DNA from 2 places in the Thermus caldilimi genome. Region 1 is predicted to be linked to the other one. Evidence: riboswitches for the same ligand, from Rfam matches in the RefSeq annotation. Region 1 holds a riboswitch; the other holds the start of a gene.
The links. Region 1 has a riboswitch for thiamine pyrophosphate ahead of EBI04_RS11740 (thiamine ABC transporter substrate-binding protein). Riboswitches for the same ligand answer to the same signal wherever they lie in the genome.

Region 1 (3,386 bases):
AGGAGCACCGGGCCTGCCTCCTCCGGGGCCACGGGGCCTTCGCCATAGGGCTTAAGGAGAAGCCGGAGGAAGCCCTTCTGGAGGCCTATAGCCTCCTCACCACCTTGGAGGAAAGCGCGGAGATCCTCTTCTATCACCGCCTTTGGGGGAAGGGATGAGGGTGGTCTTTGTGGAGGGTAAGGCAAAGGAGGCCCTTTTGGACTTGGCCCGGGAGCTTCCCCATCCCTACTGGCTTCTTGCGGGGGAAGGGGTGTGGCTTTTGGAGGTGTTCGGCGCCAGCGACGAGGCCTTGGCCAAGGCCAGGGCCCTGCCCGGGGTTAAGGTTTGGGCCTTTACCCTGGAGGATGGGGTAGTCTATAGGGGATGCGGGAAGAAATCGGCTACATCCCCGTAGGGGAGGCGGAGCTTTACGTGGAGGACGTGGGGGACGAACAGGCCCCGGCCCTCCTGGTCCTCCACGGGGGGCCTGGGGGGAACGCCTACGCCCTCAGGGAAGGGCTTCAGGACTACCTGGAAGGGTTCAGGGTCATCTACTTCGACCAGCGGGGTTCCGGCCGGAGCCTGGAGCTTCCCCAGGACCCCAGGCTTTTCACCATAGATGCTTTGGTGGAGGATACTGTGGCCCTGGCCGAGGCCCTGGGGCTGGAGCAGTTTCATCTTCTGGCCCACGGCTTCGGGGCCCTGGTGGCCCTGGAGCTCCTCCGCCGCTACCCGGGGGTCCTGGGGGCGGTGCTCCTTTCCCCCTGGGTGAGCTTCCCCTGGCTTTCCGCAAGGCTTGCGGAGGCTGCGGGGCTCGAGTCTCTTCCCGATCCGGAGCAAAACCTTAAGGTTGCCCTAGAGAAGGCCGAACCCAAGGTCCTCTTTGACCGCCTCATGTTCCCCACCCCCCATGGCCGCCTGGAGTACGAGTGGGTGGCGGAGGGCTCGGGCATCCTGGGGCCGGATACTCCGGCCTTGGCCTTTTGGAAAAACGGCCTCTGGCGGCTGGACTACACCCCCTACCTTTCCCCAAGCCGCAAACCGGTGGCCCTGGTGGTGGGGGAGAAGGACGGCACCAGCTATCCCTATGCCGAGGAGGTGGCGGAGCGCCTCAAAGCTCCCATCCGGGTGATACCCGGGGCCGGGCACTACCCCTGGATCGATCAGCCGGAGGCTTTTGGCGAGGCCTTCCGGGAAGTCCTCGAGGGCCTGCTGGCTCCCTGGAAGGTGTGAGGGATGCCCTTCCAGGGCCAGGAAGGGTGGTAAACTCAGGGCGTCACCGGGGGTGCCCTTTTGTGGGGCTGAGAGATACCCTTGGAACCTGATCCGGGTAATGCCGGCGTAGGGAAGGTGACCAAGGCCCCTCCCGGTGACAAGGAGGGGTTTTATGTTAAGGATCTTTGCCCTGCTGGTCCTTTTGGCCTTCGGCTTTGCCCAGGAGATCACCGTCCTCACCCACGCAAGCTTTTCCCTGGATAAGGGGCTCATCGCCCGGTTTGAGCGGGAAACCGGCCTGAAGCTCCGCTTCCTCAAAGGAGGGGATGCCGGGGAGACCCTGAACCGGGCCATCCTCACCAAGGGAGCCCCCATCGCCGACGTGATCTACGGCTTCGACAACACCTTCTTGTCCCGGGCCCTGGAGGCGGACATCCTTTTGCCCTACCGGAGCCCCGCGATCCAGAATCTGAAGGCCACCTTGCTCCTGGACCCCACCTTTCGCGCCCTTCCCGTGGACTACGGTTGGGTGAGCCTCAACTACGATCGGGCCTACTTCAAGGACCGTCCCCTGCCCAAGGCCCCCGCGGACCTGGCCCGTCCCGAGTACGCCCGGCTCCTGGTGGTGCAAAACCCTGCCACCAGCTCCCCAGGCCTGGCCTTCCTCATGGCCACGGTGGCCCGCTTCGGCGAGGATGGCTACCTGGACTTCTGGGCCAGGCTCCGGGACGGGGGCGTGCGGGTGGCCAAGGGCTGGAGCGAGGCTTACTACACCCACTTCACCCTTTACAAGGGGGATAGGCCCCTGGTGGTTTCCTACACCACCAGCCCTGCCGCCGAGGTCTACTACTCCGAGGGCAAGTACCAAGAGCCCCCCACGGGGAACCTCTTTCCGGAACTCGCCTTCTTCCAGGTGGAGTTCGTGGGCATCCTGAAGGGGACCAAGAACCTGGAAGGGGCCAAGAGGGTGGTGGACTGGCTCCTCTCCAAGCCCGTGCAGGAGAACATCCCCACGGAGATGTGGATGTACCCGGCCCGCCGGGACGCCGCTTTGCCCCCGGTGTTCCGCTTCGCCCCGGAACCCTTGGGCAGCGTGCGCCTGGACCCCAAGGTCATGGCCCAGAACCGGGAGCGCTGGATCGAGGAGTGGACCAAGGTGGTCCTTCAGGGGCAAAGCCCCGAGGCGGTGCGCCAGGGCAGGCGGTAGCGCCTCCCTCAGGCTGGGAAGGCCCTGGGCCTTGGGGGTTAGGCTTAGGGGGATGGCCTACGGAGGCTTTTTCGTCCTCCTCTTCCTGGGCCTGGCCCTCTTCTACCCCCTTCTCCGCATCCTGGCCCTGGGAGTAGGGGAGGGGTTTGCCCGGGCCCTGGCGAACCCCTACTACTGGGAGCGCTACCTCTGGAGCCTGGAGTACGGGTTTCTCTCCGCCCTCTTCACCTTGTCCCTGGCCCTGCCCCTGGCCTTTCTCTTCCGCCGCCGCTTTCCCTTTAGGGGGGGTTTCCTGGCTCTTTCCACCTTGCCTTTTGTCCTCCCCACCCCGGTGGTGGCCCTGGGATTTCTGGCCCTTTTGGGGCCGAAGGGGGTCTTGGGGGTGGACCTTTACGGTACCCAAGCCCTCCTTTTTCTGGCGGCCATCTTTTACAACCTGGGCCTTGCCCTCAGGATCCTCCTGCCCGTGGCCTTGAACCTGGAAGGCCCCTTGCAGGCGGCCCGGGTCCTGGGGGCCTCGAGTCCCAGGGCTTTTCTAAGGGTAGGGCTTCCCCTCCTCCTCCCCGCCTTGGCTTCCGCGGGGCTTTTGGTGTTCATCTACGCCTTTTCCGCCTTCGGGGTCCCTCTCCTTCTGGGAGGGCCCAGGTACGCCACCCTCGAGGTGGAGGTCTACACCCTCTTGGCCTACCGCCTGGCCTTTCCCGAGGCCAGCGCCCTCATGCTCCTGGAGATCCTCACCCTGGGCCTAGCCGTGGCCCTCTACCTGCGCCTCCGGCCCTATCCCCTGCCCCCCGGAGGGCTTCTTCCCCCTCCCCCTTGGGCCTATACCCTGGGCCTAGGCGTCCTCTTTCTCCTCCTTTTTGCCCCCTTGTGGGGGCTGTTTCTGCGCCTGGACCCTAAGGCCCTCGCTTCCGCCTGGGCCTCACAGGACTTCACTCCCCTTTCCGTGGCCTTGGGGAATAGCCTCCGCTTCACCCTCTTGGCC
Region 2 (3,386 bases), 730 kb from region 1:
CGCAGGAGTTGGGGCAACCGGAGATCTTGATGCTAATGGACCGCACCGCTGGATCATGGGTCAGAGGAAGGGTGTGGAGGTGCGCTTCCAGGGCCTGCGCCAGCCCCCGGGAGCGGGTGATGGCCAGGTTGCAGGTGTCAGCTCCAGGGCAGCGGGTTATGTCCAGGATGGTGTGGGCCTCAGGATGGGCCAGGCCCACCCGCAACAGGGCTTCGTAAAGCCCACCCAAAGCGTCCTCGGGCACGAAGCGAAGGAGTAAGTTCTGGCTGATGGCACTCCTTATTTCTCCAGCGTAGGTTTCGGCGATATCCGCCAGCGCCCTGAGCCCTTCCGGGGTGATATCCCCAAGGGGAAGGCGCACGGCCACGGTGTAGTAGCCCTCTTGCTTTTGACGAAAGAGGTTGGTGCGGCGCCAGGCATCAAACCCGGGAGCGAAGGAGAAGGGCTTCCTGGGAGGGGAGGGAAGGCTTGGGGGTGGGAGGTCCTGCGGAGGTTGCCAGGCCTTTAGGTCCTCACCGCTTGCGGTGAGCTTCACGATCCGCCTTTCCTCCCTTACCGCCTCGCGGAAGGCGGAAATTCCCCACTTCTTTACCAGAAACTTGAGCCGGGCTTGGGTTAGGACCTTGCGGTTACCGTGGCGGTCAAAGAGACGGATGATGGCCAGCATGGTGGGGAGGAGGTCCTCCTCTGGGGTGAAGGGTTCCAAAAGTTCCGCGCTCATGGGAGCCGCTCCCAAGCCCCCGCCCACATAAAGGCGGAAGCCCCTTTTGCCCCCCTCCACCGCGGCCACCACCCCGATGTCGTGAATGGGGGTACGGGCATGGTCTGTGGCGCACCCCTCGAAGGCAATCTTGAATTTGCGGGGCAGGTTCTGCCCCACGGGGTGACGGAGGAAGTAGCGGTAGGCGGCCTCGGCGTAGGGAGTCACGTCAAAGGGCTCCTCAGGGGAAACTCCGGCGTACGGGCAGCAGGTGATGGCTCGGATGGAGTGGCCGCAGGCCTCGCGGGTAGTGAGGCCAACTCCGTTTACAGCCCGGAGGACGTGGGGTACGTCCCTTCGGTGCACGTGGTGAAGCTGCACCGCCTGCCGGGTAGTTACGTGGGCCAGACGGTTTTCTGCATACCGCTCCGCCACCTCTGCCAGAACCCTTAGGGCCTCCGGGCTTACCCGGCCCACGGGGAGTTTGATGCGCACCATGTGGTGCTCTGGCCTTCCCCGAATGCTGTAGATGCCGTTTTTCAGGCGGTAGACCCGGAAGTCCTCGGGGTCCTCCTCCCCCGCCTCGAGGCGGGCAATCATGGCCTCCAGATACTGGATTTCGGCTTCGGCCTCCGCGCTGAGTCCTGCCATCCTGCCTCCTTTCCCCCCTCCCGGGGGATTGCCCGGCATAATATACCATTGAGTGTATGAAAATCAAGGGTATAGGCTCTGTTCCCCAGGTCGGGTTTTCGAGAGCCCCGCATGCTATAGTGGAGGGGACAGGCTAGGGGTGCCCCAATGGAGGGGCTGAGAGCTGGGTTTCTCCCAGCAACCCTTAGAACCTGATCCGGGTAATGCCGGCGGAGGGAAGCCTATGCGGAAGAATCCCCTTACAAACCGACCTCTCCCCAGGCCGCGTGGGCCCTGGATACCCGCTTGAGGCTTTACCCGTAGGGCACATGCGCTGGGGAGGTGAAAGCTTGCTGGGAAGGCTCTACCTGGTGGTGACCCCGAGGCCCGGTTGGTCCATGGAGGAGGTGCTGGATCGGACGGAACGGGCCCTGGCGGGTGGGGTGGAGGTGTTGCAGCTTCGGGCTAAGGACTGGGAGGCGAGGCCCATCCTGGACCTGGGGGAGAGGATGCTGGCCCTGGCTCGACGGTATGGGGTGCCCTTCTTCCTCAACGACCGGCCGGACCTGGCGGCCCTTCTGGGAGCGGATGGGGTGCACCTTGGCCAGAGGGACCTGACGCCCGCGGAGGCCCGGCGCTTCTTTCAGGGGATGGTGGGCCGCTCTACCCACGCTCCCGAACAGGCCCTAAGAGCCCTCGAGGAAGGAGTGGACTACCTCTCCATAGGCCCTGTGTGGGAAACCCCCACCAAGCCGGGGAGGCAGGCCGCGGGCCTGGGCTATGTGCGCTGGGCCCGGGAGAACCTGGGGGAGGGGCCCTGGTACGCCATCGGCGGAATCACCCTGGAGAACCTGGGGGAGGTTTTGGAGGCTGGGGCGCGCCGAGTTGTGGTGGTCCGCGCCATCCTGGACGCTGAGAACCCCGAGCGGGCGGCCCGGGCATTCAGGGAGCGGCTTTATGGTGTGGCTTAACGGGGAGGCTAAGCCCCTCGAGGGCAAGACGCTAAGGGAGGTTCTGGAGGAGCTGGACGTGGATCTTTCCCGGGTGGCGGTCCTCCTCAACGAGGAGGCCTACCTGGGGCGGGAGCTTCCTCATCACGTCCTGAAGGAGGGGGATGTGGTGGAGGTGGTCACCCTCATGCAAGGAGGCTAGATGGACACCTGGAAGGTCGGGAACATAGAGCTTAAAAGCCGTCTTATCCTGGGCTCGGGCAAGTTCCGGGACTTCGGGGTGATGCGAGAGGCCATAAAGGCTGCGGGGGCCGAGGTGGTCACCGTGGCCATCCGCCGGGTGGAGGCCAGGATGCCCGGGCACGTGGGTCTCCTCGAGGCCTTAGGGGGCGTGCGCCTCCTGCCCAACACGGCAGGTGCCAGGACGGCGGAGGAAGCGTTGAGGATAGCCCGGCTGGGCCGGGTTCTCACCGGGGAGAGGTGGGTGAAGCTGGAGGTGATCCCTGACCCCACCTATCTCCTCCCCGATCCCGTGGAGACCCTGAGGGCGGCGAGGATGCTCATCGACGAGGGCTTCCTGGTCCTGCCCTACATCGGTCCTGACCTCGTCCTGGCCAAGAAGCTTTCGGAGCAGGGCACGGCTACGGTGATGCCCCTGGCGGCCCCCATCGGCTCCGGCTGGGGGGTGAGGACCCGGGCCCTTTTGGAGCTCTTCGCCCGGGAGAAGGCCTCACTGCCCCCGGTGGTGGTGGACGCAGGGCTTGGCCTTCCTTCCCATGCAGCGGAGGTGATGGAGATGGGTTTGGACGCTGTGCTGGTGAACACCGCCATTGCCGAGGCCCAAGATCCCGTGGCCATGGCTGAGGCCTTTCGTTTGGCTGTGGAGGCGGGGAGGAGGGCCTTTTTGGCCGGCCCCATGCGACCCCGGGAGGTGGCGAGCCCCTCGAGCCCCAGGGAGGGCATCCCTTTGGGAGGTCCTAAGCCGTGAGGGTGGAGGTGGCGGTGGTGGGGGCGGGGATTATCGGAACCCTCGCCGCCTACGAGCTCAGGAAGCGGGGGCTTTCCGTCCTCCTCCTAGATGCCGGTAAGGAGGGAGCGGCTACCCT

Region 2: another riboswitch for thiamine pyrophosphate. It lies ahead of thiE (thiamine phosphate synthase); the one in region 1 lies ahead of EBI04_RS11740 (thiamine ABC transporter substrate-binding protein).

The regions. Positions count from the first base shown of each region.
Region 1 is NZ_CP038452.1:2,214,709-2,218,094, forward strand. It holds gene EBI04_RS11725 (fuculose-1-phosphate aldolase) at 1-158, shown strand, start outside; gene EBI04_RS11730 (hypothetical protein) at 155-394, shown strand; gene EBI04_RS11735 (alpha/beta fold hydrolase) at 364-1,212, shown strand; TPP riboswitch at 1,251-1,345, shown strand; gene EBI04_RS11740 (thiamine ABC transporter substrate-binding protein) at 1,367-2,401, shown strand; gene EBI04_RS11745 (ABC transporter permease) at 2,454-3,386, shown strand, end outside.
Region 2 is NZ_CP038452.1:496,535-499,920, forward strand. It holds partial or broken gene EBI04_RS02455 (nitrite/sulfite reductase) at 1-1,351, opposite strand, end outside; TPP riboswitch at 1,477-1,586, shown strand; gene thiE (thiamine phosphate synthase) at 1,681-2,301, shown strand; gene thiS (sulfur carrier protein ThiS) at 2,288-2,482, shown strand; gene EBI04_RS02470 (thiazole synthase) at 2,483-3,268, shown strand; gene EBI04_RS02475 (NAD(P)/FAD-dependent oxidoreductase) at 3,265-3,386, shown strand, end outside.